4 regions of the Streptomyces saintjeani genome follow, and region 1 is predicted to be linked to each of the others. Evidence: riboswitches for the same ligand, from Rfam matches in the RefSeq annotation. Region 1 holds a riboswitch; each other region holds the start of a gene.

Region 1 (7,720 bases):
GGTCTCGCCGGAGCGGTGGGACATCATGCACTTGAAGCCGCTGCGCTGGGCCATCTCGACGGCGTCCAGCGTCTCCGTGAGGGAGCCGATCTGGTTGACCTTGACGAGGAGCGCGTTGGCGGCGCCCTCCTCGATGCCGCGGGCGAGGCGCTCGGGGTTGGTGACGAAGAGGTCGTCGCCGACGATCTGGACCTTGTCGCCGAGGCGGTCGGTGAGGACCTTCCAGCCGGCCCAGTCGTCCTCGAAGAGCGGGTCCTCGATGGAGACGAGCGGGTAGGCGGCGACCAGCTCCTCGTAGTACTCCGTCATCTCGGCGGCGGAGCGCTCCTTGCCCTCGAAGAGGTACTTGCCGTCCTTGTAGAACTCGGAGGCGGCGACGTCGAGCGCGAGGGCGATCTGCTCGCCGGGGACGTACCCGGCCTGCTTGATCGCTTCGAGGATGAGGTCGAGGGCGTCGCGGTTGGAGCCGAGGTTCGGCGCGAAGCCGCCCTCGTCGCCGAGGCCGGTGGACAGGCCCTTGGTCTTCAGCACCTTCTTGAGGGTGTGGTAGACCTCGGTGCCCCAGCGCAGGGCCTCGGAGAAGGACTCGGCGCCGATCGGCGCGATCATGAACTCCTGGATGTCCACGTTGGAGTCGGCGTGCGAGCCGCCGTTCAGGATGTTCATCATCGGCACCGGCAGGAGGTGCGCGTTCGGGCCGCCGAGGTAGCGGAAGAGCGGCAGGTCGGACGCCTCGGAGGCGGCGTGCGCGACGGCGAGGGAGACGCCGAGGATGGCGTTCGCGCCGAGCGAGCCCTTGTTGTCGGTGGCGTCCAGGTCGAACATGGCCTGGTCGATCAGGCGCTGCTCGGTCGCGTCGTACCCGACGAGCTCCGGGCCGATCTGCTCGATGACGGCGAGGACGGCCTTCTCGACACCCTTGCCCTGGTAGCGGTTGGGGTCACCGTCGCGCAGCTCGATGGCCTCGAAGGCACCGGTGGAGGCGCCGGACGGGACGGCGGCACGACCGGTGCTGCCGTCGTCGAGGCCGACCTCGACCTCGACGGTGGGGTTGCCTCGCGAGTCGAGGATTTCCCGGGCTACGACGACGTCGATGGACGGCACGAGCATCTCCTTCAGTGTGACGCGGGTACGCAGACCTCGTGGGCGCTGCGAGGACGAGCCTAACCGGCTCCGGGGCTCAGGCCAGCCGACCGCCCGCCCCATGGGACAGAACCGACCGTACTCATTGTTCATACCCGGAACAAAGAGGGGGTGGCCGGACGGCGAACAACGAGGGCGGACCAAGGGGGCGAACCAGGGGGCAGGCAAGGGGGCAGGCAAAGGGGGCAGACAAAAAACCCGCTCCGGTGCGTACGGGGGAACACGCACCGGAGCGGGGGCCCGTGGGGGACGGGGGGGGTGACCCTCACGGTGTCTTCACTGTGAGGTCCACGGATGTGAGCGGCCTGTGGTTCAGCTGAGCGTCAGCCGGTCACTTGAGGTGGAGCTGCTGACCCGGGTAGATGAGGTCCGCGTCCTGGACGATGTCCTTGTTGAGCTGGAACAGCTTCTGCCAGCCGCCGGCGACCTTGTGCTCGGCCGCGATGGAGCTGAGGGTGTCGCCCTTGACGACCTTGTACTCGCCGTCGCCCTTCTTGACCTTCTGGCCGGTCGGGGTGGTGACGGTCTTGGAGGACGTCGTCTTCCTGGGGGTGCTCTGCTTGGGGGCGGCCTGGCGCTCGGTGGAGCGGGAGGAGGCGGACGACTCCGTACGGCTGCTGGAACCACTCGACGAGGAGCCCGAGTTGGAGGACGAGCCGCCGCTGTAGGACGCGCCCGACAGGCCGACGCCGCAGCTCGGCCAGGCGCCCTTGCCCTGGGAGGCGAGGACCTTCTCGGCTATCTCGATCTGCTGCGACTTGGTGGCCAGGTTGGCGGTCGAGGCGTACGCGGTGCCGCCGTACGCGGCCCAGGTGGAGGCGGAGAACTGGACGCCGCCGTAGTACCCGTTGCCGGTGTTGATGGACCAGTTGCCGCCGGACTCGCACTGCGCGACGGCGTCCCACTCGGAGGCGGTCGCGGCGGAGGCGCCGCTCGCGGCCATCAGGGGGGCGGCGACGGCGACACCGGTGACACCGGCGAGCGCGACGACACGGGTGGCCTTGGACGGGCGGCGGTGCTTGCCCTTGCCGGAGAACAGCATGGATCGATCCCCTCACCGACGCCTGCGAGGTGAGCTGTCGGGTTGGGGCCGGTTGAGTTGCCCCGTCACTTCCGTGACTTCACCCCTAGCCGGGCACGGCGTCAACCACCGTTCCCAGCGCTTACCTTGGGTCCCCCGCTCCTGCCTACGGCGCTTGCGCGACGACTGTTCCCGGACGGCCGCTGGCAGGATTCGGCGTTCGCGGCAGCCGGGGCTCGGGGTGCCGAGCGTCACGACCGTAGGCATGCGCTCAGCGGATTTTCAAAGACGATCAGGGCTTCTGAGACTCATCCCACACTTTCACCAAACTGGGACATTCGCCGCGAACGGGTACGCCGAACTGCCGTGATTCCGCCCGCTTTTACGCCTTTGCCGTACGCCGGTCACTTGCCGAGAGACAGAGTCTGACCGGGGACGATGGCGCTCGGGTCGGCCCCGATGAGGTCCCTGTTCGCGGCGTAGAGGGCTCGCCATCCGCCGTCAAGCTCAAGGGAGTCGGCGATGGAGCTGAGCGTGTCCCCGACGCGGACGGTGTACGACGCCGGCTCGTCCGCGCTGACGCCGCGGTGCTTGCCGGTGCCGGCGGTGGAGAGGGTGGACACGGGCGCGGGCGGGGTGATGAGGATCGGCGAGGCTCCGACGGCCGCACCGACGCTGGTGTCGACGAGGCTCCAAGACTCGGCGGGCTGCGTCGCGTTGCCCGACTTGTCCCCGTACGACGGTTCTGTGGGCTTGCTGTCCGGGGTCTGTGGCGCGTCCGGGGTGACGATCCGGCCGGACCCGCTGTCCTTGCCCGCCTCGGCCGAATTCCCGGTCTCCGCCGAGGAGCCGGGGGTCTTGGGGGTCTGCGGGGTCGCCTCGGGGGACTTCCCGGGGGTCGCCGGGGCGGGGGACGGCGACGACGGCGTGGGCGCCGGGGACGGCGAGGCGCCCGGGTCCGTGCCGCCGGAACCGGCCGTCGAGCCCGATCCGTTGGACGTACCCGATGTTCCGGACGTATCGGTCGAACCCGTGCTGGGGCTGGGGCTCGGGGTTGTGTCCGTCGCCGCCGCGCCGCTCTCCTTCGTCAGGCCCGACGTGAGCGCGCAGATGGGCCAGAAGCCCGGGCCCTGGTCGGCGAGGATCCGCTTGCCGACCTCGATCTGCTCGGCGCGGCCGGCGAGGTCGGGGCGCTCGGCGTAGGTGAGGCCGCCGTACTTCTTCCAGTCGTCGAGCTTGATGTGCAGCCCGCCGAACTGGCCCGAGCCCGTGTTCTCGTCCCACGCGGCGTCCGTCTCGCAGTCGGCCACCTTGTCCCAGACGGTCGTTCCCTCGATCCCGGCCGGATTGCCCGCCGCGCTCGCGCCGCTCGCGCCGAGCAGCGGGATGGCGATCGCGGTGCCGGTCACTCCGGCGGCGACAAGGAGCGCCGGAGCCTGGCGGGGGCGACGGTGACGGCCGTTCCCGGAGAGCATGCGGACACCTTTCTCACGACAGTGGGGGGCGGGGGCGGCTGGCGGGCCGCTCCGGCTTGCGAACGTATCGGCATACGATCACTTGTCACAAGTTCATGCCGCGCGGATCACGTGAAGATCACGGAGGTGAGGGCGTGTCATGTTTGCGCTCCGGGGGAGCCGTTGCCGTGTGCGCCGGCGGGCCCGCACGCGGCTGATCAGGGCATTGGCGTGAAGCCGACCGGCAACGTCCGCAGCCCGCGCATGATCAGGCCGCCTCGCCACCTCAACTCCTCGGGGCTCACGGCGAGTTGAAGATCCGGCAGGCGTGTGAGAAGTGTCGCGAGCGCGGTCTGGCCCTCCAGCCGGGCGAGCGGGGCGCCGAGGCAGTAGTGGATGCCGTGGCCGTACCCCAGGTGCTGGTTGTCGCGGCGGGTGAGGTCGAGGGTGTCGGGGTGCTCGAAGCGGGCCGGGTCGCGGTCGGCGGCGGCGAGGACGACGAGGACCGGGTCGCCGGGGGCGATGTGCTGTCCGCCGAGGGTGAGTTGCTCGGTGGCGAACCGCCAGGTCGCCAGCTCTACGGGGCCGTCGTAGCGCAGGAGTTCTTCGACTCCGGTTTCGAGGAGGTCGGTCTTGCCCGCGCTGATGGACTTCTGGAGGAGGTCGCGTTGGCCGGGGTGCGTGAGGAGCGCGAGCGTGCCGTTGCCGATGAGGTTGACGGTCGTCTCGAAGCCGGCGAACAGGAGGATGAACGCCATCGCCGCGGCCTCGTTCTCCGTGAGGTGCTCACCGTGGTCGGAAGCGCGGATCAGGCCGGAGATGAGGTCGTCGCCGAGGTCGCCGCGTTTGCGGTGGATGAGGTCGAGGAGGTAGGCGCGCATCTTCTTGACGGACCGTGCGACGCCGCCCCTGGGGCCGCCGCCGTGTCTGATCATCATCCCGGCCCAGTCCCGGAAGTCGTCCTGGTCCTCCCGGGGTACGCCGAGCAGGTCGCAGATGGCGTAGATGGGGAGGGGGAAGGCGAAGTCGTGGATGAGGTCGGCCTCGCCCTTCGCCGCGAAACGGTCGATGAGCTGGTCCGTCAACTCCTGTACGCGGGGGGCGAATTCGGCGACCCTGCGCGGGGTGAACGCCTTGCTGACGAGCCGCCGCAGTCTCGTGTGGTCCGGCGGGTCGATGTTCAGCAGGTGCGTCATCAGCTCGGCCTTGCGCTCCCCCGGGATACCCGTTCTGCCCTTCGCGTGTGCCGGTTCGTCGTGGTGGGCCGGGTTCTTGGAGAGGCGGGCGTCCGCGAGGGCCTGTCTGGCGTCGGCGTACCGGGTGACCAGCCAGGCGTCCACTCCGCTGGGGAGGGTGGTCCGGTGGACGGGGGCGTGCTCCCGCAGCCAGGCGTACGCCGGGTACGGGTTGGAAGCGAACTCCCAGGTGAAGAGGGTGGGGGTGCTGTCGGTCACTCGCCGACGGTATCCCGTTTCCGCCGGAGCGCTTCGGCTCGGGCCCGGGCGAAGGCGTCCCCTTGTGCGGCGGCCTCGTCGTACGTCTGTAGCGCCTCGGTACTACGACCCGACCTCTCAAGTACTACGCCGAGGTGCGCGAGGTCGAGGGGGTCGGTACTACCCCTGAAGTACGACTCGGCGTCCTGGAGGGTCTGCGGGTCGGCGCGGAGGTCGTCGAGGATGCGTACGGCTCTGTCGTCGCCGTCGTGCGCCGCGCGCTCCAGGTAGGGCTGGGCGGTCTCGGTCTCGCCGCGCAGGACGTGGTAGGCGGCGAGGTTGCGGGCGAGGGGGGCTTCTTCGTCTTGGCCTTGGTCTTGGCGCAGGTAGTACTGGGCGGCTCGGGAGGCGTCGCCGAGGCGGAGTTCGAGGTCGCCGAGGTGTGCGGCGGCCTGCCTGTCGTCGGCGGCTTTACGGAGGGCCCGGTCGGCCAGGGCCAGGTGGGCTTCGGCGAGGAGGCGGTGGGCTGTGGGGGTGGGGGCGGGGGCGTGGTCGGTGGCCTGGAGGAGGTAGGGGAGGGCTCGGTCGGGGTGATTCTTGCTGAGGAAATAGGCGCCGACCCGTTCCGCCACCTCGTGCCTTCCGGCGTCGGCGGCTCTCCGGAACCAGTCCATCGCGGCTTCTCTTTCCCCTTCGGCCTCTTTGAGCAGGCCGAGCATGTGCATGGCTTGGGCGTCGCCGGCCACGGCCCTCGGGGTGAAGTGGGTGCGCGCGTTGATGTGGACGGTGTGCCGGTCCTCGGTGCCGTACGAGGTGTCCGCCAGGGCGGCGCGCCAGACGCGGGCCGGTATCGGCCTGTCCTCGCGCAGCGCCGCCGCGACCAGGGCGCCGTGGGGCCGCCACGTGCCCTCCCGGTCGCCGGGGACCAGCAGGCCGGTGACGCCGTACCGGCGCTCGGACGCCCAGGCCAGCGCCTCGTCCACGGCCTCGGTGCCGCCGTAGGCCGTCTGCGCCCTGGTCAGCAGTTCCCGCGTCATGCCGCCGCGTACACCGCACCGTGCGAGGTCGACCGACGCCAGCAGCGGGTACTCGCGGGCATCGCGCCGGCTGCGTGCGACGCGCATCCGGCGCCAGGTGTCCACCAGCAGGGGGGCGACCGCCAGGTACTGCGTGACGCCGGTGTCCCCGCGCCACTCCAGCGCCTCGGTCAGCCTCGGGTCCTCGCTGTTCCTCGCCCTCGCCAGTTCGGTGTCGCTCCACACCGTGCTCAGACGTTTCTTCGTGGCGCGGACCAGGACCCGGTGCGCCGGGCTGTCCGTGTCGTTCACGTACGCGTCGTACACGTCGTCGTTCATCGTGCCCACGATCTGTACGCGGGCCCTGGTCAGCTCGGTCAGCAGCTTGATGTCCAGGTGGCGTTCGCTCAGGTGGGCGTCCAGGTCGTCCAGCCACAGGACGTGTCTGCCGGGGTGGTCCGCGAGCAGGGCCGGCAGGGCGCGCAGGTCCGTGCCGGGGGACGGTGCGAACACCCTTGTGTCCGGGGGGAGTTCGAACAGCGCCTCCCATGCCGTACGGGTCTTCCCCGCGAGCTTCCTCCCCGTGAGCACCAGCAGTCCGCCGTCCCCGAACCAGTCCCGGCCCGTCTCGACGTCCCGCACGACGTACAACGGCAGCTCGGGCCCGTCCTCCACCCGCCGCGCCTCCCGCACACCGTGCCCGAGGGCCTCGGCGTCGGTGAGGTCGGCGAGGGTGGGCCAGGTCGTGGGGTCGGGGTGGGTGGGGGTGGGGTGGTTGAAGTAGACGTTGCCGGTGACCGCGCCGGTGACGGGGGCGTGGAAGGTGCCCCGGCTGAAGTCGACGTGGTCGCGGGGAGGGGAGGTGGGGTTCTCGGGGGCAGGGCGGTCTTGGTGGGGTGAGGGGTCGGAGAGGGCGGGGGCCGGGTCGGGGTGAGCGGCGTCCTCGGGGGCGAGGGACGGGGGGTCGTATCCCCGGGGTGGGGTGGCGTGAGCGTCGGGGGGTGCCGAGGGGGCGTGCTCGCGCGGGTGGGCGTCGGGGGGTGCCGGTGCCGAGGGGGTGAAGGGCGGGGCGGCGGGGAGGTGGATCGGGAGTGGGGCTTCCGGATCGGGGGGCTGGGTGGGGTGGTGGCCGTTGCGGGGGTGATCGGCTTGGGGGGTGCCTTCCGGCTCCGGTGTCGGCTCGTGCTGAGCGGCCGTGGAGGCCGGGGGCGGTTGTTCCAGCTTCGCGCCTACGAGCATGGAGGTGAGGGTGGCGGCCCGTTCGGCGTGGTCGGGGGACGCGGGGGCCGGCTGGGCGACGGGGGCGGGGTTCCAGTCGGGGTTCCTGAGGGCGTCGGACATGGTTCGCCGGTCGACGGTGAAGGTACCGAACGCGGCGTTCCCCTCAGGAGTGTCGGGGTCGGCCTGCGGGGCGAGGTCCGAGTGGTTCTCGTAACGGGCTACCAGCTCACGGAGTCGGTCGGCCGATGCGGCCGGGTCCTCGGCCAGGACGAGGGACTCCAGGATGTGACGGGCCCGAAACGAGAACGCCCCCTCCCAGAAGAGGTGGAACATCGTCGGACTGCCATCGCCCGGAGCGGACACCGCAATGAACCAACTCCGGATCTCACGCCATGCCTCCGCCCTCACCTCGGTCTCCGCGTCCATCGCGGC
Region 2 (7,720 bases), 680 kb from region 1:
CACCGCGTTCCGCTGGCTGGACCGCGTGGACCCCGCCCCCTGGCGGAACATGGTCTTCGCGTTCGCCTGGGGCGCCTGCGCGGCGACGCTGATCGCGATCGTGGCGAACACGTTCACGACGCAGTGGATAGCGAACACGACGGCGGACCCGGACGGCGCGGACACCCTCGGCGCCACCCTGATCGCGCCGATCGTCGAGGAGTCGGCCAAGGCCGCGGCCGTCCTGCTCGTCTTCCTGTTCCGCAGGCGGCAGTTCACCGGCCTCGTCGACGGCGTCGTCATCGCGGGAACCGCGGCGGCCGGGTTCGCGTTCACCGAGAACATCCTCTATCTGGGCTCGGCGTACGGCACGGACCGGATCGCCGGCGACGCCGTGTCCGTGACGGCGGCGACGTTCTTCGTACGGGTGATCATGTCCCCGTTCGCGCACCCCCTGTTCACGGTCTTCACCGGCATCGGCTTCGGCCTCTCCGCACTCACGGTCGGCGCCCGCCGGGTACGCCGGGTCCTGTTCCCCCTGACCGGCCTGGTCCTCGCGATGGGCATGCACTCCCTGTGGAACGGCTCCGCGCACTTCGGCGCGCTCGGCTTCTTCGTCGTGTACGGCGTGTTCATGGTCCCGGTGTTCGGCCTCCTGACCTGGCTGGTCATCTGGACCCGCCAACGCGAACTCCGCTACCTGCGCGAGGAACTCCCGCCGTACGTAGCGGCGGGCTGGCTCTCCCCGGCCGAACCCTTCGCCCTCGCCTCGATGAAGGCGCGACGGATCGCCCGCGACTACGCGACGCACTACCTGGGCAAGCCGGCGGCGAAAACCCTCGCGGAGTACGAATCGACGGCGCTGGCGCTGGCCCAACTCCGCCGCCGGGGCCGCCTGGGCCACGCCCCCACGGACTTCGTGGCCCGGGAACAACACCTGCTGACGACACTCTGGACGGCCCGCACGACAACTCGCCCGGCCTTGGAGTACGCGGCTCGCGCGACGGCTCCGGTGATGCCAGTGGCTCTGCCTTGGCAGCAGCAGCCTTGGCAGCCGCCGGTGACGTGGCAGCAGCCGACGGCGTATGGGGTGCCGGTGGGGCAGTATCCGCCGTATGGGGGCTACCGGGCTTAGGGGAAGGCCCCTGAGGGGCCCACCCACCTCTTTTCAGCCCGTCCGGCGCTTGAGGACGAGGCCCTTCGGGCCGAACGGGGTCCAGGGGCGGAGCCCCTGGCGGGGTCGAAGGGGTGGAACCCCTGGGGATGGGAAGGGTAGGGGCGGCGGGGACGAGGAAACCCACCCCTACGCCGAAGCCTCCGTGAGCCGCCCCACCTCCGCCTCCGTCAGCTCCAGCTCCGCCACCGCCAGCAGCGCCGGAAGCTGCTCCACCACCCGCGCGGAAGCGATCGGCGCCGCGACCGTCGGCTGAGCGGCGAGCCACGCCAGCGCGACCGTCGCGACCTCGGCCCCCCGAGCCTGCGCGACCTCGTCGAGAGCCGCGAGGACCTTCACTCCCCGCTCGGACTCCAGGTGCTTGCCGGCACCGCCGGCGGCACGCGCGCCCTCGACCACCGCACCCGGCCGGTACTTGCCCGTGAGGAAGCCGGACGCCAGCGCGAAGTAGGGGACGGCGGCAAGCCCCGCCTGGGAGACGACGTCCTGGAGGGAACCTTCGTACGTGTCGCGGGAGACGAGGTTGTAGTGCGGCTGGATCGCGACGTACCGGGCGAGGCCCTCGCGGTCGGAGAAGTCGAGGGACTCGCGCAGGCGGTCGGCGGAGATGTTGGACGCGGCGATGTGCCGGACCTTGCCCGCCTTCACGAGTTCGTCGAGCGCGCCGATGATCTCCTCGACCGGCGTGTCCGGCTGGTCGAAGTGCGTGTAGTAGAGGTCGATGTGGTCGGTGCCGAGGCGCTTCAGGGAGGCGTCCGCCGCCGCCTTGATGTTGTCCCCGGAGAGCCCCTTGAACTCGGGGTGCTGGCTGACCTTGGTCGCGATGACGACGTCGTCCCGGTTGCCGCGCGAGGCGACCCACCTGCCGATGATGGCCTCGGACTCGCCGCCGCTGTTGCCGTCGACCCACGCGGAGTAGGCGTCGGCGGTGTCGACGAAGTTGCCGCCGGCCGCGGCGTACGCGTCGAGGACGGCGAAGGAGGCCGCCTCGTCGGCGGTCCAGCCGAAGACGTTGCCGCCGAGGGAGAGGGGGAAGACTTCGAGGTCGGAGGAGCCGAGCGGGCGCAGAGTAGTCATGTTCTACGTCAACGGCGGTCCCGGACGGACACATTCCGCGACGACCGCAAAGTTCCGGTCAGAAAGAAGGCCGCCCCGAACACCGAGGCGGCCCGGATTCCTACGACGACCTCACGGGTTCAGCCCGTTGCCCCGCAGCCAGGCCATCGGGTCGATCCCGGTCGCGGCCCCATCGGGGTGCACCTCCAGGTGCAGGTGCGCCCCGGTCACGTTCCCGGTGGCCCCGACCCGCCCGATGACATCGCCCGTACCGACCTTCTGGCCGACACTGACGCTGATCGACGACTGGTGGGCGTACCAGATCTGCGTGCCGTCATCCAGGGTGAGGATGGTGCGGTAGCCGTAGGACCCGGCGTACCCGGCCTCCGTGATGGTCCCGCTGTGGACGGCCTTGATGAGCGTCCCGGAGGGAGCCGCGAAGTCGAGCCCGGTGTGGTAGCCGGACGACCACAGCGCCCCGGACTGCCCGAACCGCGACGTGAGGGTGTACGACGAGGTCGGCAGCGTGTACTGCTTGGCGAGCTCGGCGAGCCGCGCCTCCTCGGCCTTGCGCTTGACGGCGGCGTCGGCCTCTTCCTTGGCGTCCTCGACGTTGGCCTGCGCGGCCTTGGCGGCCTTGGAGGCGGCCTCGGCCTCGGCGCGCTGGGCGGCGACCTTGGCCTGCTGCTCGGCCTGCGTCTGCTGGGACTCGGCCTGCGCGATGATCCGGCTGCGCAGCGCCTCGGCGGCGTCGGAGGACTCCTGGCCGGCCTCGGCGACGATGTTGCTGATCGGCGCGGGGTCCTTGGCCTGGTCGCCGTCGTCGGAGACGAGGGAGCCGACGCCGGGTATGTCGGCGACGTTGATGGAGACGGGCGCGTTGCCCGTGTTGGCGCTGGCCATGCCGCCCGCGCTGACGGCGGCGATGACGCCGACGCCGAGGACCGTGGAGCTGCGGGCGAAGCCGCCGCCACCGGTGCGCTGCTTGGCGACGCGGTGCTTGCCCTTGACCGGCGCGAGGGAGTCGGCGGTGGGGTTCCACTCCTCCCAGGGGCCCTCGTCCTCGGCGCGGTAGCCGCCGAACCCGAAGGTCGGCTTGGGGGTTTCCTGGGCAGTCGGGTTCGCCACGCGGGCGCACTCCTTTCCTTCCGCCGCCTACCGGGTTAGCTGACGGGTTCGGAGCGGGAAGGTCTCCTACGCGCGTAAACCGGCCGCTCGTGAGCGGTGGCGTCCGCGTGATTCACCCCAAGGTGGTGGTTCCCCGGTTCCCTCGCGGGATTCGGCGCGTGCGCACGGAGCCGTCTCTTGTGACGGCTGGGACAACCGTGCTGCGTTATCGAACGTTAATCGACCCGGGGGCCCGTTTCCAAGCCGTTCCTCTTGATCGACAAACATTTCTGGCCCGGGATTATTGGGTCAACCACAGGGAAAAACGGGCGAGTTGGGGTGCCGATGAGAACATCGCGATACAGAGAGTGATCGATTCCGGACAGAAAAGAACCGGGACCCTGTTTCCAGGATCCCGGTTCTTTTTCAGTAGCGGGGACAGGATTTGAACCTGCGACCTCTGGGTTATGAGCCCAGCGAGCTACCGAGCTGCTCCACCCCGCGCCGTTGGCTTAACTATAGGCAGACACAGGGCGGATCACCAAACCGGTTCGCTAGACCCCCGGATTACCCGCGTGCGTCAGCGTCTCCCAGGCCACGAACAGGTCGTCCGTACCGGCGGGCCGGTGCCGCTCCACCAGCCGGTGCGCCGCCGGGACGGACTCGCCGAGGCGGCCCTCCAGGTGGTTGACCAGGACCTCCAGGTCGGGGCCCATGTTCCGGTCGACCTTCCCGCCGCACAGCCACGCCGGGGCCTTCTCGCCCTCCTGGTAGCGCGCGTGCAGCTCGGCCGCCGCCTTCAGCCGGTCCTTGGCCTCGCCGTACAGGTCGACGCCCTGGTGCCAGGCCGTCTCCGCGATGTGCGAGGCCGCCGCCAGCGAGTACCCGGCGTGCTTGAAGTTGCGGCACGTCTCCTGGGAGACGCCGTCCTTGAACATCGTCTGCCCGAACCAGTACTTCGTGAGCTTCGCCGGGTCGTCGAGGCCGGCCTTGGCGGGCGCGATCGGAACCCTGCCGTCCTTCTCCAGATAGAAGTACGCCGGGACCCGCGCCCGGAACCTGCTCAGCGCCCGGTCGAAGACCTTGTGGTCGTTCGTGAACACCCCGATGCCGATCGCCGCGTCCGTCATCGCGAGGTCCCAGTTCCCGTTGTAGTCCGGGACTTCTCTCGTGACGACGGGGAGGTACGCGTTCCTCAGCATGTCCTCGAACCTGGTCACCCGGGCGTCCGGCCACCCCGCCCCCGGCGTGTGCCGGACGATCTCCGCCGCCCGCGCCCACGTCGAACCCGCCCACGCGGTCTGCAACCCGGCGTCGTCCTCCGTGTGCCGCCGGATCTTCCCCGACCAGGCGTCCATGATCTCCCGCGCCTTCACGGCGTGCGCCCGCTTGCCGGTCACCCGGAACAGCAGGGCCTGCGTGTACGCGGCGATCGCGTCCTGCCGCTCCTCCACACATCCGTGCGCGGGGCGGTTCGGCTGGTCGCCGCCGGGGCAGTCGACGCTCTCGTACGGCTCCGGCCGGTACTTGTACGAGCCGTACTTGCTGTCCCGCATGTCCAGGTAGGCGCGCAGCCAGGGCTGTTTGCCGGCGTGCACGTTCTCGCGGGCGACGTCGAGCTGGACGTCGTTCACGAGGACCCCCGGGTGCGTGAAGGACGCGTCCGGGGGGAGGGCTCGGGCCATCTGGCGGGTGCTGTCGGTGGACGTGGAGCAGGCGGCTAGGGCTGCGCCCAGGAGGAGGGCGGTTACGGCTTTGGCTGACCTCATGTGGGCAGCGTCACCGCCCGCCCGCACCCCCGCCAGTCGTATCACCCCAACAGATGACCATTCGGTGCCTTTGCCGCCTTCTCGTACTCCGGCAGCAGGACCACGTCCACCCCCGCGTCCCGCAGCAGCCCGTTCCCGTCCGCGTCCCGCACGAAGGTGTCCGGCTCGACCCACGCCGTCACCACCCGCCGCACCCCCGCGTCCAGGATCAGCCTCGCGCACGGCGCCGGCCGCGAGGCCCTCCGGGCGCAGGGCTCCAGGCTGGAGTACACCGTCGCCCCCGCCAGCCTCGGATCCGCCGGGTCCAGCTTCGCGAGCGCCGCCTCCTCGGCGTGGACGACGGTGTCGGCGCCCTCTCTCGAAAACCCGCGCGCCATCTCCGTACCGTCCCGCGCGACGATCACCGCGCCGACGCTGAAGGCGGTCTCCGAGGGCGGGCAGAGTGCGGCGAGGTCGCAGGCGAGGGCCAGCCAGTGGTGGTCGGCCGGGGTCACACCCGGCCGGTACCGCATCAGGACGACGTCCTCGATCTGCCGCGTCTCGATCAGCCGGAGCCGGCTGCGCTCGTACTCGCCGGGCCCGAACAGCCGGGGCGCCTTCGGGTCCCCGACGAACAACGGGGCCACCACGAGCTGGAGTTCATCGGCCAGACCCGCCTGGATGAGCTGTGTGTGGACCGTGCCCCCGCCCTCGACCATGAGCCGCCGGACGCCGCGCTCGTAGAGGTCCGTGAGCAGCCGGTGCCAGTCCAGCTCCGGGCCCAGGGGTACGACGTCGGCGCCGATCCCGAGTCCTGCGATGCGCTGGGCGCCCAGGTCCGTCGTATAGACGGCCTTCTCCCCGCCGGTGTGCCAGAACCTGGCGTCGGGGTCGAGGTCCCCGGACGCCGTGACCGTCACCTTCAGGGGGTACTCGGCGCGGCCCTCGGCGACGCGGGCGGCGCGGCGGTCCTCGGAGTAGACGAGGAGGCGCGGGTTGTCGGCGCGGATCGTGCCGGCGCCGATCAGGATCGCGTCGACGGAGGCGCGGACCGCGTCGACGCGGTCGAAGTCGGCGGGGCCGGAGAGGAGGAGGCGGTCGGGGGCGGTGTCGTCGAGGTAGCCGTCGAGGGAGACGGCGGCGGAGAGGAGGACGTACGGGTAGGGCATCGGTGCGGTCTCCCCAGGCTCGTATGGCTGACGCTCGGTTCACGTGGCTGCGTGGTTCACGTGGCTGACGCTTGGTTCAAGTTTGAAACAAAACTACACTGGTCGTATGACGACCCGCTGGCTCAGTCCCGACGAGATGCGCGCCTGGCGCGCGTACGTCTCCGCGCTGTTCCTGGTGGAGGACGCGCTCGACCGGCAGCTCCAGCAGGACGCCGGGATGCCGCACCTCTACTACTCCATCCTCGCCAACCTCTCCGACGCTCCGGAACACCGCATGCGCATGACGGACCTCGCCGAGAGTACGAAGATCACGCGCAGCCGTCTGACGTATGCCGTGACTCGGCTGGAAAAGGACGGTCTGGTCCGGCGCGAGCAGTGCCGGTGGGACAAGCGGGGGAGCGTCGCGGCGCTCACCGAGGAGGGGCTGACGATCCTGGAGCGCACCGCGCCGGGCCATGTCGAGACGGTCCGCTCGGTGCTGTTCGACCAGCTCACGGAGGAACAGGTGGGCCAGCTGGAGGAGATCAGCCGGCGGATCGCGGAGGGGTTCGAGGGGGAGGAGGTGCCGTGGCGGCGGAGGTCGTCGGGGTGCGAAGGCGTCACGTGACGTACGTCAAAACCAGTTGCTTCAACTTTAAAACGAGGAGTAGGGTCGGGAACCGAGCATCTGCTTCAAATCTGAAGCAACTGAAGCGGGTGCCTTTCTGAGCCACCCGCCCCGGCCCCCGGAGACCCGCATGACCGACTTCCCCGCCGCCACGCCGCGCTCCCGCGTCCGGGTCCCGCTGCGCTTCGCCGACGGCTACGGCGTCGACGCCGAGATCGTCACCTTCGACGGCCTCACCGACGGCCAGGAGCACATCGCCCTCGTCCTCGGCGACCCCGGCTCCGGCACCCCCCTGGTCCGCCTCCACTCGGAGTGCCTCACCGGCGACGTCTTCGGCTCGGCCCGCTGCGACTGCGGCCCGCAGCTGCGCGAGGCGGTGGAACGCATAGCGGAGACGGGCGGCGTGCTCCTGTACCTCCGCCAGGAGGGCCGGGGCATCGGCCTCTACAACAAGCTCGACGCGTACGCCCTTCAGGACCAGGGCCTCGACACGTACGAGGCGAACAAGGCGCTGGGCCTTCCGGAGGACGGCCGCGACTACACGGCCGCCGCGCAGATGCTGGCCGCCCTCGGCATCACGTCCCTCGACCTCCTCTCCAACAACCCCGACAAGGCGGACCAGCTGCGGGGCCTGGGCATCGACGTCGCCCACCGCGTCCCCACCGGCGTCTTCACGACTCCGCACAACGTCCGTTACCTCCGCGCGAAGGTCCTCCAGACGAGCCATACGCTGCCGCTGGCGGAGCTGAACGCGGGCTGATCACGAGCTGCCATGACGGTCACGCCCCTCGCGCCCCCGACCGGATCAGCCGTAGCCGCGCCGCAGGGCCACCACTCGGGTCCGTGCCCCTCGCGGACGTGTCCGCCGGAACCCGACCTG
Region 3 (7,720 bases), 4.2 Mb from region 1:
GCGCCTGACCCTCGGCGACTCCACGCACCTCCTCGACCCCGGGGACAGCGCGCACTTCGACTCGCTGACCCCGCACCGCATCGCCGCGCGCGACGCGTCCGGCGTCGACCTCCTGTTCGTCCACACCCTGCTACAGAGCCCCACGGCCACGCTGTGCCTGGGGCCCAACCCTGGAGACACACCATGAGCGACAACCGTGAGGAAGGCTTCCCGCGCGCGCTGTGGATCAGGCTGCTGATCTACGTCGTCGGCGGTCACATCCTGGCGCTGTTCATCTGGTTCCTGTTCGAGGCGGGCTCGCGGCAGTAGGCGGGGCCGGGGGCCGGGGCTGCGGGGGATCACTCCAGGAAGCGGTCCTTCAGGCGCGCCCGCAGCTCCGGCGTCACCCCGAGGCCCCGCTCCAGATACGCGTCCACCGACCCCCAGTGCTCGTCGATCGCGGCGAAGGCCGCCTGGAGGTACTCGACGCGGGCCTCGAACAGGGGGCTGAGGAGTTCGGTGACCTCGGGGTCGCGCGCGGGGGGCACGGAGCCGTCCGTCCGGCGCAGCTGGTAGCGGCGGTGGGTCGCGTTGGACTCCAGGTAGTCCGCGACGATCGCCTCGCGCTCGACGTCCAGCGCGAGGAGCGTCACCGCGATCGACAGGCCCGCGCGGTCCTTGCCGGCGGCGCAGTGCATCAGCGCGGGCGTGCTGTCGTCGGCGAGGGCGGCCAGCACCCGCGCGTGCTCGGGCGTGCGCCCCTTGATGATCGTCCGGTACGAGGCGATCATCCGCCCGGCCGCCTTGCCCCCGCCGAGAAGCTCGCGCAGCTGCTCGATCCTGCCGTCGCGGACCATCGCCCAGAACTCCGCGCCGTCCGCCGGGTCCGACAGCGGCAGGTTCACGTTCCGCGTGCCCGGCAGCTCGACGTCCGGGCCCTCCAGCTTCTGGTCCGCCGCGTTGCGGAAGTCGAAGACCGTGTGCAGCCCCAGCGAGGCCAGGAACGCGGCGTCCTCCTCGGTCGCGTGCGCCAGATGGCCGCTGCGGAACAGCACGCCCTGGCGCACCCGGCGCCCGTCGGTCGTCGGCAGGCCTCCGACGTCACGGAAGTTGCGCACACCTGCCAGCTCGGGTTCGGTCGAGGGGATCTGCTGCGTCACGGGGTCTCCCTCCCAGTCGGTCCCGGACCGGCGCGGCTCAGGAAAATGGCCGGTGGGACACGCTGTCGACGATACGACATGGGGGTGACACCCCATGAGTTGTCCACAGGCGTTGCAGGCGGCCCCGGGGACCCCCGATGATGTTGCTGTCTGGTCGTACGTGTTCGTATGTGTTTTAACTGATTTTCGATCGTGTGAGGGTCTGATGCTGGAAACCGCTGAGAACGGGCGTACGTGGCTCCTGTCGGGCCCCACGAGCAGTTACGCCCTCCACCTCACCGAGCGCGGCGAGCTGCTGCACCTCCACTGGGGACCGGCGATCGCCCTCGCCGACGCCGAGGCGCTGGCGGCCGTCCCGCTGCCGCACGGCTCGTCCTTCGAGTCCGCACTCGACGGCCGTGAGGAGTACCCCGTCGAGGGCGGCCCCCGCTTCACCCGCCCCGCGCTCTCCGTGCGCACGCCCGCGCGCCGGGGCACCGAGTGGACCTTCGACGCGTACGAGGCGGATGGCGACGAACTCCGGCTCGCGTTCCGCGACGGCGGACTGACCGTCGCGCTGCACTACCGGATGCGCGGGGACGTCGTCGAGCGCTGGGCCGTCCTCGGCAACGACGGCGGCGAACCCCTGGAGCTGCTGCGCGCCGACTCCGCGACCTGGACCCTCCCGCACCGCGAGGGCTGGCGCCTCTCCCAGCTCCACGGCCGCTGGGCGGCCGAGTCCCGCCTCACGCGCACACAGCTCACCTACGGCGAGAAGGTCATCGGCAGCCGCCGCGGCCACACCGGCCACCCGCACCTGCCCTGGGTCGCCCTCGACACCGACGCCACCGAGGAGACCGGCGAGGTCTTCACCACCGCCCTCGGCTGGTCCGGCTCCTGGCGGATCGCCGTCGCCCAGCTCCCCGACGCACGCGTACAGATCACCGGCGGCGCCGGACACGACGACTCGGGCCTGCTCCTCCTCGCCGACGGCGACTCCTTCACGACGCCCGTCTTCGCGGCCCTGTGGTCCGACGGCGGCTTCGGCGGCGCCAGCCGCGCCTGGCACGCCTACCAGCGCGAGCACGTGATCCCGGACGCCGGCCAGGACCGCCCGGTGCTGTTCAACTCCTGGGAGGCGACCACCTTCGACATCTCCGAGGAGCAGCAGCTCGTCCTCGCGCGCAAGGCCGCCGACATCGGGGTCGAGCTGTTCGTCGTCGACGACGGCTGGTTCGGCAAGCGCGTCAGCGACCGCGCGGGCCTCGGCGACTGGACGCCCAACCCCGACCGCTTCCCCCAGGGCCTCAAGCCCCTCGCCGACCAGGTGCACGGTCTCGGGATGCGGTTCGGCATCTGGGTCGAGCCCGAGATGGTCAACCCGGACAGCGACCTCTACCGCGCGCACCCCGACTGGGTGCAGTTCCAGGAGGGCCGCACGCGCAGCGAGTTCCGCAACCAGCTGATGCTGAACCTCGCGCGCGAGGACGTCCAGGAGTACCTCTGGGAGCAGCTCGACACCCTCCTGTCCAGCGCCCCCATCGACTACGTGAAGTGGGACTTCAACCGCTGCTTCACCGACGCCGGCTGGCCCGGCGACCCCTACCCGCAGCGCCTGTGGGTCGACCACGTGCGCGCGCTGTACCGGCTCCTGGACCGGCTGCGCGCCGCGCACCCCGGCGTCGCCTTCGAGTCCTGCTCGGGCGGCGGCGGCCGGATCGACCTCGGCATCCTCAGCCGCACCGACCAGGTGTGGACCTCCGACAACACCGACCCGCTGGACCGGCTCGCCATCCAGCACGGCTTCAGCCAGATCCACCCCGCGCGCGTGATGGCCGCCTGGGTCACCGACAGCCCCAACACCCAGCTCAACCACCGGGTCAGCTCGCTGAAGTTCCGGTTCGTCAGCTCCTTCGCCGGGGTGCTCGGCGTCGGCGGGGACCTCTCGGAGTGGACCGACGCGGAACTCGCCGAGGCGCGCGAGTGGGTGGAGCTCTACAAGAAGATCCGGCCCGTCGTCCAGCAGGGCGACCTGTACCGGCTGCGCGCCCCCGAGGGCGGTCTCAGCGCCGTGCAGTACGTGCGCGGTGACGACACCGTCGTCCTGGCCTGGCTCCAGGCCCAGCACTACGGGGAGACCGCACCGGCGGTGCGGCTGCGCGGACTTGACGCGACGGCGTCGTACGAATGCCTCGAAACCGGCGAGATCCACCGGGGCGCGGTGCTGGTGCATCACGGGCTGCGGACCGGGCTGAGCGGTGACCTCGATGCGGCGGTATTCCGGCTGCGCCGCATCTGAGGTTTCTGTCCGAATTGGGAAATCTGTGAATCGGTTGCGTGAGCAGGGTCATATTTCTGGCCCTGCGCTACGCGTCATGCGCACGTAATAGGCCGGATTTTCAAGGGGATTCAGGGGTTCGGAGGGTTTTCGCGCGGTGTGCGCGGACGGTCGAAACACACCGTGAATCGACAGGAAAGAGATTCATATACAACTTCTGCTTGTCCCCGTGCGTCCGCGTCGCCTACGTTCATCACCAATCCGGGCGGACGCCGAATCCTGCCGCAGTCCGGAGCCGAACACACCCACCAAGGAAACGGCAGGAGCGGGGGACCCACAGGCAGTTCCGCCTGGTCCGGTCTTCCGGAGCAGGCTTGGGGTTAAGCGGTGCCTCGGCACGGCCGGACATCTCCTGTCCGCACCCGACAGCTCACCTCGTAGGCGCAGGAGAGGAAATCCATGCCCGCCAGGGGTAAGCACCGCCGCCCGAAGCCGCCTCGTTTCTCCCGGTCGCTCGCCGTGGCCGGAACGGGTGGCGCGGCGCTCGCCATTCCGCTCATCGGGGCCACCGGGGCACACGCCCAGACGGCGTCCGCCGCGGGCACCACCACCGCCGCCTCCGTGGCGCCGGTCTCCGGGAAGACCGTCCAGGCCGTCCCGGTCGCACGCACGGCCTCGGCGACGACGTCGGCCACCACCCGCAGGACGACCACCTACACCGTCCGCTCCGGCGACTACCTCTCGAAGATCGCCGAGGAGCAGAACCTCACGGGCGGCTGGCAGCGGCTGTACGAGGACAACCGGGACGCCGTCGGCTCCGACCCGTCGCTGATCCACCCCGGGCTGCGGCTGTCGCTCGGCGCGAAGGCGGCGCGGGCGGAAAGCTCCTCCGGCTCCTCGTCGTCGAGTTCGTCGTCCGGCTCGTCCTCCTCCGACTCGCGGTCGTCGCAGCGGTCGTCGCAGAAGTCGCAGGGTTCCTCGGACTCCTCGGCTTCCTCGAAGGGCTCCTCCTCTTCCTCGAAGAGTTCCTCCTCGAAGGCCACCACCGAGAGCGCCTCGTCCTCCTCCGGCTTCACCCTCCCCGTCCGGGGCGCGATCATCGGCACCGGCTACCGCGTCGCCGGCAGCATGTGGTCCAGCGGCTACCACACGGGCGTCGACTTCGTCGTCCCGAGCGGTACGACCCTGCGGGCGGTCGGCGCCGGTACGGTCGTCGCGGCCGGCTGGGGCGGGGCGTACGGCAACCAGGTCGTCATCAAGCTCGCGGACGGCTACTACGCGCAGTACGCGCACCTCTCGGCGCTCAACGTCTCGGTCGGCCAGACCGTCAGCGCGGGCCAGCAGATCGGCTACTCCGGCGCCACGGGCAACGTGACCGGAGCGCACCTGCACTTCGAGATGCGCACGACCCCGGACTACGGCTCGGACATAGACCCGCTCGCGTACCTCCGCTCGCACGGGGTCTCCGTCTGACACCAGCGTCGCCCGACACGCCTCCGAAGGCCGGACCCCCGATCCCCGGGTCCGGCCTTCGGGGCGTTCACCAAGCATGACCCTGTCGGTTCTTGCGCGATCATGATCGTTCTGTTGCGGTCGTGTGGCATCCGTCGACAGCCGGGAAAGCGCGGGCACACAGTGATCTCCGTCCCCCGCAAGCGCTTTCCTGGAGGTCCCGTGTCCGGCGTCCACCGACGTACCGTCATCAAGGGCGCCGCAGTCGCGGCAGCCGCCACCTCGTTCTCCTGGGCCCTGTCCCGCCCCGCAGCCGCGGCGTCCGGCACGGCCGCCGGCACCGAGCTGCACTGGCTGGAGGGCGCCCCCGACGCCCACGCCGGCACCACCTGGGGCGTCCCCTGGGCGCGCGGTACGCACAGATCCGGACAGCCCCTGAAGCTGACGACCGCCGACGGCACCGACGTCCCCGTCCAGACCTGGCCCACCGCCTACTGGCCCGACGGCTCGGTCAAGTGGACGGCCCACGCGATCGCCCCCGACGCCCCCCGCTCCGAGCGCTACCTCCTCGACGCGGGCACCCCGGCCGCACCGCGGCACCGGGTGGCGGTCCGGCGCGCGAAGGGCGGCGTCGAGGTCTCGACCGGCGTCCTGACGGCGCTCTTCGCGGCGAAGGGCGCCGACACCGTCGTACGGAGTCTGAGGCGCGGTGGGGTCGAGGTCGCGCGGGACGGGCGGCTGGTCGCGCTGCGGCAGGGGAGTGTGCAGGGCGGGGCCGAGGTGGAGGCGTTCGCCGGGCGGGTGGAGAAGGTGGAGGTCGAGCAGGACGGGCCGGTGCGGGCCGTGGTACGGGTCGAGGGTCGGCACCGGCACGGCGGGCGGGGGTGGCTGCCGTTCGTGCTGCGGTTCGCGTTCTCGGCCGGTGCGGAGTCGTTCCGGCTCGTGCACACCTTCGTCTGGGACGGCGAGCAGGAACCCGGCCGCGACCAGGGCGACTTCCTGCGCGGGCTCGGGGTGCGCTTCACGGTCCCGCTGCGCGACCAGGCGTACGACCGGCACATCCGCTTCGCCGACTCCGGCGGGGGCCTGTTCGCCGAGGCCGTCCAGGGCATCACCGGCCTGCGCCGCGACCCCGGTGCGGCGGTCCGGGCCGCGCAGGTCGCCGGGGAGAAGCTGCCCGACCTCGCGACCTGGGACACGCGCGTGTCCAGCCGCCTCGCCTACATCCCCCAGTGGGGCGACTACACGCTGGCCCAACTCACCGCCGACGGCTACCAGATCCGCAAGCGCACCAAGGCCGGGCACGGCTGGATCCCGGCCGCCGCCGGTCAACGGGCCGGTGGATTCGGGTACGTCGGCGGCGCGAGCGGCGGACTCGCCTTCGGCGTACGGGACTTCTGGCAGCGCCACCCCACCCAGCTCGACGTGCGCGGCGCCGCGAGCAGCGCCGCCGAGGTCACCCTCTGGCTCTACGCCCCGGAAGCCCAGCCGCTCGATCTGCGCTTCTACCACGACGGGTTGGGCCAGGACACGTACGACAAGCAGTCCGACGGCGGCCTGGAGATCACGTACGAGGACTACGAGCCCGGCTTCGGCACCCCGTACGGGATCGCGCGGACCAGTGAACTCACGTTCTGGGCCGTGGAGAAGACACCGGCCGCCGCTCAACTCGCCAGTTTTTCCAGAGCCGTTGCGACCCCGCCCCTTCTGACCGCCGCACCCGGGCGCCTGCACGCCGCCGGGGTGTTCGGCGACTGGGCGCCCGTCGACCGCTCCTCGAAGGCCCGCACGGCGATCGAGGACCACCTCGACGACCTGTTCGCCTACTACCGCGACCAGCGCGAGGAGCGGCGCTGGTACGGGTTCCTCGACTACGGCGACGTCCAGCACACCTACGACACCGACCGGCACGTCTGGCGCTACGACGTCGGCGGATTCGCCTGGGACAACTCGGAGTTGGGGACCGACCTCTGGCTCTGGTACCACTTCCTGCGCACCGGCTCCGCCGAGGTGTTCCGGTTCGCGGAGGCGATGACGCGGCACACCGGCGAGGTCGACGTCTACCACCTCGGCAAGTGGGCGGGCCTCGGCACCCGGCACGGCGTCCAGCACTACGCGGACAGCGCCAAGCAGGTGCGGATCTCGACGGCGGCCAACCGGCGCTTCTTCTACTACCTCACGGGCGACGAGCGCACCGGCGACCTGCTGCGCGAACTCGCCGACGTGGAGCTGACGTTCCTCGCCGTCGACCCCCAGCGCAAGGTCCGCACCGACGGCTACACCCCCGGCGACCGGCACGCCCTCTCCGTCGGCTTCGGCACCGACTGGGGCGGCATCTCGGCGGCCTGGCTCACCGAGTGGGAGCGACGCGGACCGCGGGCGGAGCGGGCCCGCACGAAACTGGTCAACTCCCTGCGGACCATTGCCGCGCAGCCCAACGGCTTCTTCACCGGAACCGGTCTCCTCGACGCCGACACCGGCCGGTTCGCGCTCACGGCGAGCACAGCGGTGAACGTGTCGCACCTCAGCGCCGTGTTCGGGCTCGTGGAGACCACCAGCGAGATCGTCGCTCTCCTGGGCGACCAGGAACCGGAGTTCCGCACGGCCTGGCTGAACTACGCCCGCTACTACAACGGAACCGACGCCCAGAAGCGCGGACTCACCGGCTCCACCTGGAAGTCGGCCCTCCCGGCCGCCCACTCCCGCATCACCGCGTACGCCGCCCGCCACCAGGACGACCCCGCCCTCGCGAGCCGCGCCTGGAAGGAGTTCTTCACCGGCGCCGACACCTACTTCCCGTCGAACGACTGGTCCCGCGTCACCGTTCCCACGCCCCACGTCCTGCGCACCACACGGGAGATCCCCTGGGTCT
Region 4 (7,720 bases), 3.4 Mb from region 1:
TCCTGACCGTCGTAGTTGGGCGTGAAGTCGACCGTGTCCTCGTCGATCGACTCGGTCATCAGGCTCGTAGCCTCGGCCTGCCGGCACTCCGTGTACCGCATCGCGGCCGGCGGGTCGTCGTTGCCCAGGGAGCCGAAGTTGCCGTGCCCGTCGACGAGGGGCACGCGCATGGAGAACGGCTGTGCCATGCGCACGAGCGCGTCGTAGATCGACGCGTCGCCGTGCGGGTGCAGCTTGCCCATCACCTCGCCGACCACACGCGCGCACTTGACGTAGCCCCGGTCGGGGCGCAGGCCCATCTCGTTCATCTGGTAGACGATGCGGCGGTGGACCGGCTTCAGGCCGTCGCGGGCGTCGGGCAGGGCGCGGGAGTAGATGACCGAGTAGGCGTATTCGAGGAAGGAGCCCTGCATCTCGTCGACGACGTCGATGTCGAGGATCCGCTCCTCGAACGAGTCGTCGGGCGGTGGGGTCTTCGTGCTGCGGCGGGCCATCGCTGCCGGCTCCTCTTTTCTGGTCGATTGCCTGCGGGGCACTCAAGTCGGTGCCGAGCGGGCCGGGTTGCTCCCGGTTCGAAGAACCCGGGTCCGGACTCGCTCGTACGGGACGTGCTCAAGGGTCTGACGTCGACCATTGTGGACCGTGGCACTGACAACCCGGGCCAGGACCCGGCTCAGCGGGCCCGGCCGGACGAGCACGGCCCGTTCCCCCACGGCAGCCCGCAGGTTACGCGATCCGCTCTCGGCGTACGTCCGCCGGGAACTTCACCGACCGTCCGCACGCTTGCATACAGTGACAGGACCGGCAGGAAAGTCCGCGGTCCACGACCGCGTCCGCCATCGAAGGGACGTACATGCCCATGGGTCACACGGCCACAGCCCAGGCAGGCTCCGGGGGCCTGACAGCGACCGAGCACCGCCTGGCCAACGGCCTGCGCGTGGTGCTCTCCGAGGACCATCTGACCCCCGTCGCGGCGGTGTGTCTCTGGTACGACGTCGGCTCGCGCCACGAGGTCAAGGGCCGTACCGGCCTCGCCCACCTCTTCGAGCACCTGATGTTCCAGGGCTCCGCCCAGGTGAAGGGCAACGGCCACTTCGAGCTGGTGCAGGGCGCCGGCGGCTCCCTCAACGGCACTACCAGCTTCGAGCGCACCAACTACTTCGAGACCATGCCCACGCACCAGCTGGAGCTCGCGCTCTGGCTGGAGGCCGACCGCATGGGCTCCCTGCTGGCCGCCCTGGACGACGAGTCGATGGAGAACCAGCGCGACGTCGTCAAGAACGAGCGCCGCCAGCGCTACGACAACGTCCCCTACGGGACGTCGTTCGAGAAGCTGACCGCCCTCGTCTACCCGGACGGCCACCCCTACCACCACACGCCCATCGGGTCGATGACCGACCTGGACGCGGCGACCCTGGAGGACGCGCGCGCGTTCTTCCGGACGTACTACGCGCCCAACAACGCGGTCCTGTCGGTGGTCGGCGACATCGACCCGGAGCAGACGCTCGCCTGGGTCGAGAAGTACTTCGGCTCCATCGCGTCCCACGACGGCAAGCCCGAGCCGCGTGACGGCTCCCTGCCGGACGTCATCGGCGAGCAGCTGCGCGAGGTCGTCGTCGAGGAGGTCCCGGCGCGCGCGCTGATGGCCGCCTACCGGCTCCCCGAGGACGGCACGCGCGCGGGGGACGCCGCCGACCTGGCGCTCACCGTCCTCGGCGGCGGCGAGTCCTCCCGCCTGTACAACCGGCTCGTACGGCGCGACCGGACCGCTGTCGCGGCCGGCTTCGGTCTGCTGCGGCTGGCCGGGGCGCCCTCCCTGGGCTGGCTGGACGTCAAGACGTCCGGGGACGTCGAGGTGCCCGTCATCGAGGCCGCCATCGACGAGGAGCTCGCCCGGTTCGCCGAGGAGGGCCCGACGGCCGAGGAGATGGAGCGCGCGCAGGCGCAGCTGGAGCGCGAGTGGCTGGACCGGCTCGGCACGGTCGCCGGGCGCGCGGACGAACTGTGCCGGTTCGCCGTCCTGTTCGGCGACGCGCAGCTCGCCCTCACGGCCGTACAGCGCGTGCTGGAGATCACTCCGCAGGAGGTCCAGGAGGTCGCCAAGGCGCGGCTGCGGCCCGACAACCGCGCGGTGCTCGTCTACGAGCCCAAGCATCCGGACAGCGCCGAGGACGCGGACGTGCCCGAGGACCCCGCGCGTGTAGCGACCGTAGAGGCCGACGACAACGAGGAGACGGCCAAGTGACCGAGCTCGCCACGATGGACTTCCACCCGCAGCCCCAGGCGGGCGAGGCCAGGCCCTGGGCGTTCCCCGCGCCCGAGCGCGCCGCCCTCGGCAACGGCCTGACCGTCCTGCGCTGCCACCGCCCCGGCCAGCAGGTCGTCGCCGTCGAGGTCCTCCTCGACGCGCCCCTGGAGGCCGAGCCGACCGGCCTGGACGGCGTCGCCACGATCATGGCGCGCGCCTTCTCCGAGGGCACCGACCGGCACTCCGCCGAGGAGTTCGCCGCCGAGCTGGAGCGCGCGGGCGCCACGCTCGACGCGCACGCCGACCACCCCGGCGTCCGGCTCAGCCTGGAGGTCCCCGCCTCCCGGCTCGCCAAGGGGCTCGGGCTGCTCGCCGACGCCCTGCGCGCGCCCGCGTTCGACGAGGGCGAGATCGACCGGCTGGTGCGCAACCGGCTCGACGAGATCCCGCACGAGCTGGCCAACCCCTCCCGGCGGGCCGCCAAGGAGCTGTCCAAGGAGCTGTTCCCGGCGACCGCGCGCATGTCCCGCCCGCGCCAGGGCACCGAGGACACCGTCGAGAAGATCGACGCCGACGCCGTCCGCGCCTTCTACGACCGGCACGTGCGCCCCGCGACGGCCACCGCGGTCGTCGTCGGCGACCTGAACGGCATCGACCTCGACGCGCTGCTCGGCGAGACCCTGGGCGCCTGGACGGGGTCCACCGCGCAGCCCCGGCCGGTCCCGCCGGTCACCGCCGACGACACCGGGCGCGTCGTCATCGTCGACCGGCCCGGCGCCGTGCAGACGCAGCTGCTGATCGGGCGCGTGGGCGCCGACCGGCACGACCGCGTGTGGGCCGCGCAGGTGCTCGGCACGTACTGCCTCGGCGGCACCCTGACGTCCCGTCTGGACGCCGTCCTGCGCGAGGAGAAGGGCTACACCTACGGCGTGCGCGCCTTCGGGCAGGTCCTGCGCTCCGCCCCCGACGGCTCGGGCGCCTCGATGCTCGCCATCAGCGGCTCCGTCGACACGCCCAACACCGGGCCCGCCCTCGCGGACCTGTGGACCGTCCTGCGCACCCTCGCCGCCGAGGGCCTCACGGACGCCGAGCGCGACTTCGCCGTGCAGAACCTCGTCGGCGTGGCGCCGCTCAAGTACGAGACCGCCGCGGCCGTCGCCGGGACCCTCGCCGACCAGGTCGAGCAGCACCTCCCCGACGACTTCCAGGCGACGCTCTACCGGCGGCTGGCCGCCACCGGCACCGTCGAGGCCACCGCCGCGGTCGTCAACGCCTTCCCCGTCGACCGCCTCGTCACCGTCCTCGTCGGCGACGCGAAAGAGATCCGCGAGCCGGTCGAGGCCCTCGGGATCGGCCCGGTGCGGGTCGTGGCGGCGGAGTAGACGGCGGAGCAGGAGCACGGGCACGCGCGCGTGGGGCGGCCGGTGAGCCGCACGCGCGCGTGCACGCTGCCCAGCCTCCCGCGCGGGTTCGCTGTTCGCGAAGTCACACCCCGCCCGGAACGCGCCCCCCAGGGGTGACCGTTTTCGCCCGGAGGGTTCACCTCTGCCCTGTGGTGTGCGCTACAAAAGCCGCTGTGCGTTTGGGAATCAGCGGCACGCCCTCTAGCGTCGTCCGGGCTGTTCGTCGGGCAGTGCGCCGCACACCGCGGCACCGGACAGCGATCGCCGAGTCCCCGTACGGCGCGAGCCAGGGGAGCCGGGGACCCACAGTCCCTGGGGTGAATCGGGCGCGTGCGCCCGTAGGAGACCTTCCTGCTCCGAACCCGTCAGCTAACCCGGTAGGCGAGAGGGAAGGAAAGGACGAACTCGACTCCATGGCGTTCACCTGCGCCACCGGCAGGCGCCGCAAGGCGACCCGGATGCAGCGTACGACCGCCCGCGCGGCGGGCATAGCGGCGCTGACGACCTCGGCGCTGGCCGCCGGATCACCCCCCGAACCGACCGCCGCGAACGCGATGACCCTCGCGGACGACACGGTCACCATGCGCCTCGACGTCACCGAGCACGTCGACGACCGCGCGCACGCGCAGGAGCACGCCGTCCAGCAGGCGGCCGTACGCGCGCGTGCGCAGGCCCTGCGCATCCAGGCCGCCGAGGAGGCGAAGGCCGCGCGCGCCGCTGAGGCCCGCGCCGCGAGGGAGGCCGAACGCGCCCGTCTGAACGCCTTCGTCGCGCCGGTCACCGGCTCGTACGTGTCCACGGGCTACCGCAGCGGCGGCTCCCTGTGGTCCTCCGGCAGCCACACGGGCATCGACTTCCACGCCGCCACCGGCACCCCTGTGCACGCCGTCGGCCTCGGCACGGTCGTGGAGGCCGGCTGGGGCGGCGCCTACGGCAACCAGGTCGTCGTCCGGATGAACGACGGCACGTACACCCAGTACGGCCACCTGTCGTCGATCTCCGTCGCGGTGGGGCAGACGGTCACCCCGGGGGAGCGGATCGGCTACTCGGGCGCGACGGGCAACGTGACCGGCCCGCACCTGCACTTCGAGGCCCGTACGACACCGCAGTACGGCTCCGACATCGACCCCGTCGCCTACCTGCGCGCGCACGGCGTCGACGTCTGACCCCGCGAGAGATCGTCCAGCCCCGGCCCTCTCGGCCGGGGCTTTCGGCGTTTCGGACGGCCCCTTGTCCAAAAAATATCCCTGGATTCCGGCCTGCCATCGGAAATTCCCGCTCATTGCAATAGAGTCACGGAACACACGTCAATCGTCGACGTTTCACGGGGATTAAGGCGGAGGTCCGTCATGCGTATTCCGGCGCACTCGGTGTGCACGGCCGTCCGGGACGACATCGTCGCGGGTGTCTACGAGCGCGGCAGCCGCCTCACCGAGGAACTCCTCGCGCGCCGGTACGGCGTCAGCCGCGTCCCCGTCCGCGAGGCGCTGCGCACGCTGGAGGCCGAGGGCTTCGTCGTGACCCGGCGCCACGCGGGCGCGTGCGTGGCCGAGCCGACCGAGCAGGAGGCCGCCGACCTGCTGGAGATGCGGCTGCTCCTGGAGCCGCTCGGCGCCGCCCGGGCCGCCCAGCGGCGCACCGAGGCCCACCTGAAGGTGCTGCGCGGACTCGTCAGGCTGGGCCAGGAGCGCGCCAGGAGGGGCAGCAGCGAGGATCTGCGCTCCCTGGGCGGCTGGTTCCACGAGACGCTCGCCCAGGCCTGCGGAAGCCACGCCCTGACCTCGACGCTGACCCAGCTGCGCCACAAGATCGCCTGGATGTACGCGGTGGAGCCGTCGGCCAGCCCCGTCGACTCCTGGACCGAGCACGGCGCGATCGTCGACGCCGTCGCGCGCGGGGACGCCGAGCGCGCGCGTGCGCTGACCGCCCTGCACACCGAGCGCTCCACCGCCGCCCACCGGCTGCGCTTCGCCGGCGCGGACCGCGTGAGGACTTCGCAACACGCCGTAAACATGACCGGCCTGCGTCATTAACACGGGCACCGTATACAAAGAAGAGGTATTTGGCGGAGGTGTATTTCCGCTGCCCTTTTCGCGAGTGCGCCGTGAATTTCTCGACGTGCGCCTTCCGTATGCCCTCGCACACCCCGCAATACTGTGCGGGGAAATGCATTCCGGGATGCTCGGACAACGACGGAGCCGCGCCGCCCGGGAGAGGGCGGCGCGGCTCCGTACGCGCGCGTGGGTGGCGTCAGACGGTCTCGGGGAGCTCGTCGAGGCCCTCGGAGACCAGCTTCGCCAGCCGGTCGAGGGCCGCGTCCGCGCCCTCGGCGCCGGAGGCCAGGACGACCTCCTCGCCGCCCTGGGCGCCGAGGCCGAGGACGGCCAGCATGGAGGCCGCGTTGACGGGGTTGCCGTCCGCCTTGGCGATCGTGACCGGGACGCCGGTGGCCGTGGCGGCTCGGACGAAGAGGGAGGCGGGGCGGGCGTGGAGGCCCTCCGCCCAGCCGATGGTGACGCGGCGCTCAGCCATGTTGTTGCTGCCCTTCGGTGTTCAGGGTTGTCTAGACCAGTTTTCCACACGTGAAGTGTTCGGGGAGGAGGCGCGACGGCCCCTCCCGGACGGCTGTCCGGACCGCGGCCTCGGTCCGGTTCGTGCCGTCTTCCGTCCCCCAGACTGCCTCGCGCCGTTGTCGGACGCGAGCCGTACGCTGGGCCCCATGCAGAGCGCGCAGGAGCGGCACGAGTACCCCGCCCACTGGGAAGCCGACGTGGTGCTGCGCGACGGCGGTACCGCGCGCGTGCGGCCCATCACCGCCGACGACGCCGAGCGCCTGGTCAGCTTCTACGAGCAGGTGTCGGACGAGTCGAAGTACTACCGCTTCTTCGCGCCCTACCCGCGCCTGTCCGCGAAGGACGTCCACCGCTTCACGCACCACGACTTCGTGGACCGGGTGGGACTCGCCGCCACCGTCGGAGGCGAGTTCATCGCCACCGTACGCTATGACCGCATCGGCCCCGACGGCCTGCCCGCCAAGGGGCCCGCCGACGAGGCGGAGGTCGCCTTCCTCGTCCAGGACGCGCACCAGGGCCGCGGTGTCGCCTCCGCCCTCCTGGAGCACATCGGCGCCGTCGCGCGCGAGCGCGGGATCCGCCGCTTCGCCGCCGAGGTGCTCCCCGCCAACTCCAAGATGATCAAGGTCTTCACCGACGCCGGCTACACCCAGAAGCGCAGCTTCGAGGACGGCGTCGTCCGCCTGGAGTTCGGCCTCGAACCCACCGAACGCTCCCTCGCCGTCCAGCGCGCCCGCGAACAGCGCGCCGAGGCCCGCTCCGTACGGCGGCTGCTGGCACCCGGCTCCGTTGCCGTCGTCGGCGCCGGGCGCGCGCCCGGAGGCGTCGGCCACGCGGTCCTCGCCAACCTCCGCGCGGCGGGCTTCACGGGCACCCTGCACGCCGTCAACAAGGCCCTCCCGGACGGCGTCGAGGAACTCGACGGCGTCCCGGCCCACCGCTCCGTGCGCGACATCGAGGGCCCCGTCGACCTCGCGGTCGTCGCCGTTCCCGCCGACACCGTCCCCGAGGTCGTCGCCGAGTGCGGGGAGCACGGCGTCCAGGGGCTGGTCGTCGTCTCCGCCGGATACGCCGAGAGCGGCCCCGACGGGCGCGAGCGCCAGCGTGAACTCGTACGCCTCGCGCGCGCGTACGGCATGCGCATCGTCGGCCCCAACGCGTTCGGCATCATCAACACCGCGCCCGACGTACGGCTCAACGCCTCCCTCGCGCCCGAGACGCCCCGGCCCGGCCGCATCGGGCTGTTCGCGCAGTCCGGCGCGATCGGCGTCGCCCTGCTGTCCCGGCTGCACCGCCGGGGAGGGGGCGTGACCGGCGTGACCGGTGTCTCGACGTTCGTCTCCTCCGGCAACCGCGCGGACGTCTCCGGCAACGACGTCCTCCAGTACTGGTACGACGACCCCGACACCGACGTCGTGCTCATGTACCTGGAGTCCATAGGCAACCCCCGCAAGTTCACGCGCCTCGCGCGGCGCACGGCGGCGGCGAAACCCCTC

Evidence for each region. Region 1 has a riboswitch for cyclic di-AMP ahead of ACQCO7_RS17080 (transglycosylase family protein). Riboswitches for the same ligand answer to the same signal wherever they lie in the genome.
Region 2: linked by a shared signal. The riboswitch ahead of ACQCO7_RS20295 (M23 family metallopeptidase) and the one ahead of ACQCO7_RS17080 (transglycosylase family protein) in region 1 are both predicted to bind cyclic di-AMP.
Region 3: linked by a shared signal. The riboswitch ahead of ACQCO7_RS36140 (peptidoglycan DD-metalloendopeptidase family protein) and the one ahead of ACQCO7_RS17080 (transglycosylase family protein) in region 1 are both predicted to bind cyclic di-AMP.
Region 4: linked by a shared signal. The riboswitch ahead of ACQCO7_RS32600 (M23 family metallopeptidase) and the one ahead of ACQCO7_RS17080 (transglycosylase family protein) in region 1 are both predicted to bind cyclic di-AMP.

The regions. Positions count from the first base shown of each region.
Region 1 covers NZ_CP189624.1:3,801,281-3,809,000, forward strand. Annotated here, with positions in the region: gene eno (phosphopyruvate hydratase) at 1-1,110, opposite strand, end outside; gene ACQCO7_RS17080 (transglycosylase family protein) at 1,475-2,185, opposite strand; cyclic di-AMP (ydaO/yuaA leader) riboswitch at 2,190-2,348, opposite strand; gene ACQCO7_RS17085 (LysM peptidoglycan-binding domain-containing protein) at 2,569-3,639, opposite strand; gene ACQCO7_RS17090 (cytochrome P450 family protein) at 3,837-5,072, opposite strand; gene ACQCO7_RS17095 (hypothetical protein) at 5,069-7,720, opposite strand, start outside.
Region 2 covers NZ_CP189624.1:4,484,963-4,492,682, forward strand. Annotated here, with positions in the region: gene ACQCO7_RS20285 (PrsW family intramembrane metalloprotease) at 1-1,114, shown strand, start outside; gene ACQCO7_RS20290 (aldo/keto reductase) at 1,283-2,230, opposite strand; gene ACQCO7_RS20295 (M23 family metallopeptidase) at 2,342-3,337, opposite strand; cyclic di-AMP (ydaO/yuaA leader) riboswitch at 3,347-3,504, opposite strand; tRNA gene ACQCO7_RS20300 (tRNA-Met) at 3,747-3,820, opposite strand; gene ACQCO7_RS20305 (alginate lyase family protein) at 3,871-5,085, opposite strand; gene ACQCO7_RS20310 (dihydrofolate reductase family protein) at 5,127-6,233, opposite strand; gene ACQCO7_RS20315 (MarR family winged helix-turn-helix transcriptional regulator) at 6,340-6,840, shown strand; gene ACQCO7_RS20320 (GTP cyclohydrolase II) at 6,971-7,600, shown strand.
Region 3 covers NZ_CP189624.1:8,023,248-8,030,967, forward strand. Annotated here, with positions in the region: gene ACQCO7_RS36120 (helix-turn-helix domain-containing protein) at 1-187, shown strand, start outside; gene ACQCO7_RS36125 (DUF6126 family protein) at 184-309, shown strand; gene ACQCO7_RS36130 (tyrosine-protein phosphatase) at 339-1,139, opposite strand; gene ACQCO7_RS36135 (alpha-galactosidase) at 1,345-3,417, shown strand; cyclic di-AMP (ydaO/yuaA leader) riboswitch at 3,693-3,855, shown strand; gene ACQCO7_RS36140 (peptidoglycan DD-metalloendopeptidase family protein) at 3,856-4,869, shown strand; gene ACQCO7_RS36145 (exo-rhamnogalacturonan lyase family protein) at 5,071-7,720, shown strand, end outside.
Region 4 covers NZ_CP189624.1:7,167,901-7,175,620, forward strand. Annotated here, with positions in the region: gene ACQCO7_RS32585 (DNA gyrase/topoisomerase IV subunit A) at 1-494, opposite strand, end outside; gene ACQCO7_RS32590 (M16 family metallopeptidase) at 854-2,245, shown strand; gene ACQCO7_RS32595 (M16 family metallopeptidase) at 2,242-3,630, shown strand; cyclic di-AMP (ydaO/yuaA leader) riboswitch at 3,904-4,050, shown strand; gene ACQCO7_RS32600 (M23 family metallopeptidase) at 4,065-4,817, shown strand; gene ACQCO7_RS32605 (GntR family transcriptional regulator) at 5,001-5,684, shown strand; gene ACQCO7_RS32610 (HPr family phosphocarrier protein) at 5,902-6,183, opposite strand; gene ACQCO7_RS32615 (bifunctional acetate--CoA ligase family protein/GNAT family N-acetyltransferase) at 6,371-7,720, shown strand, end outside.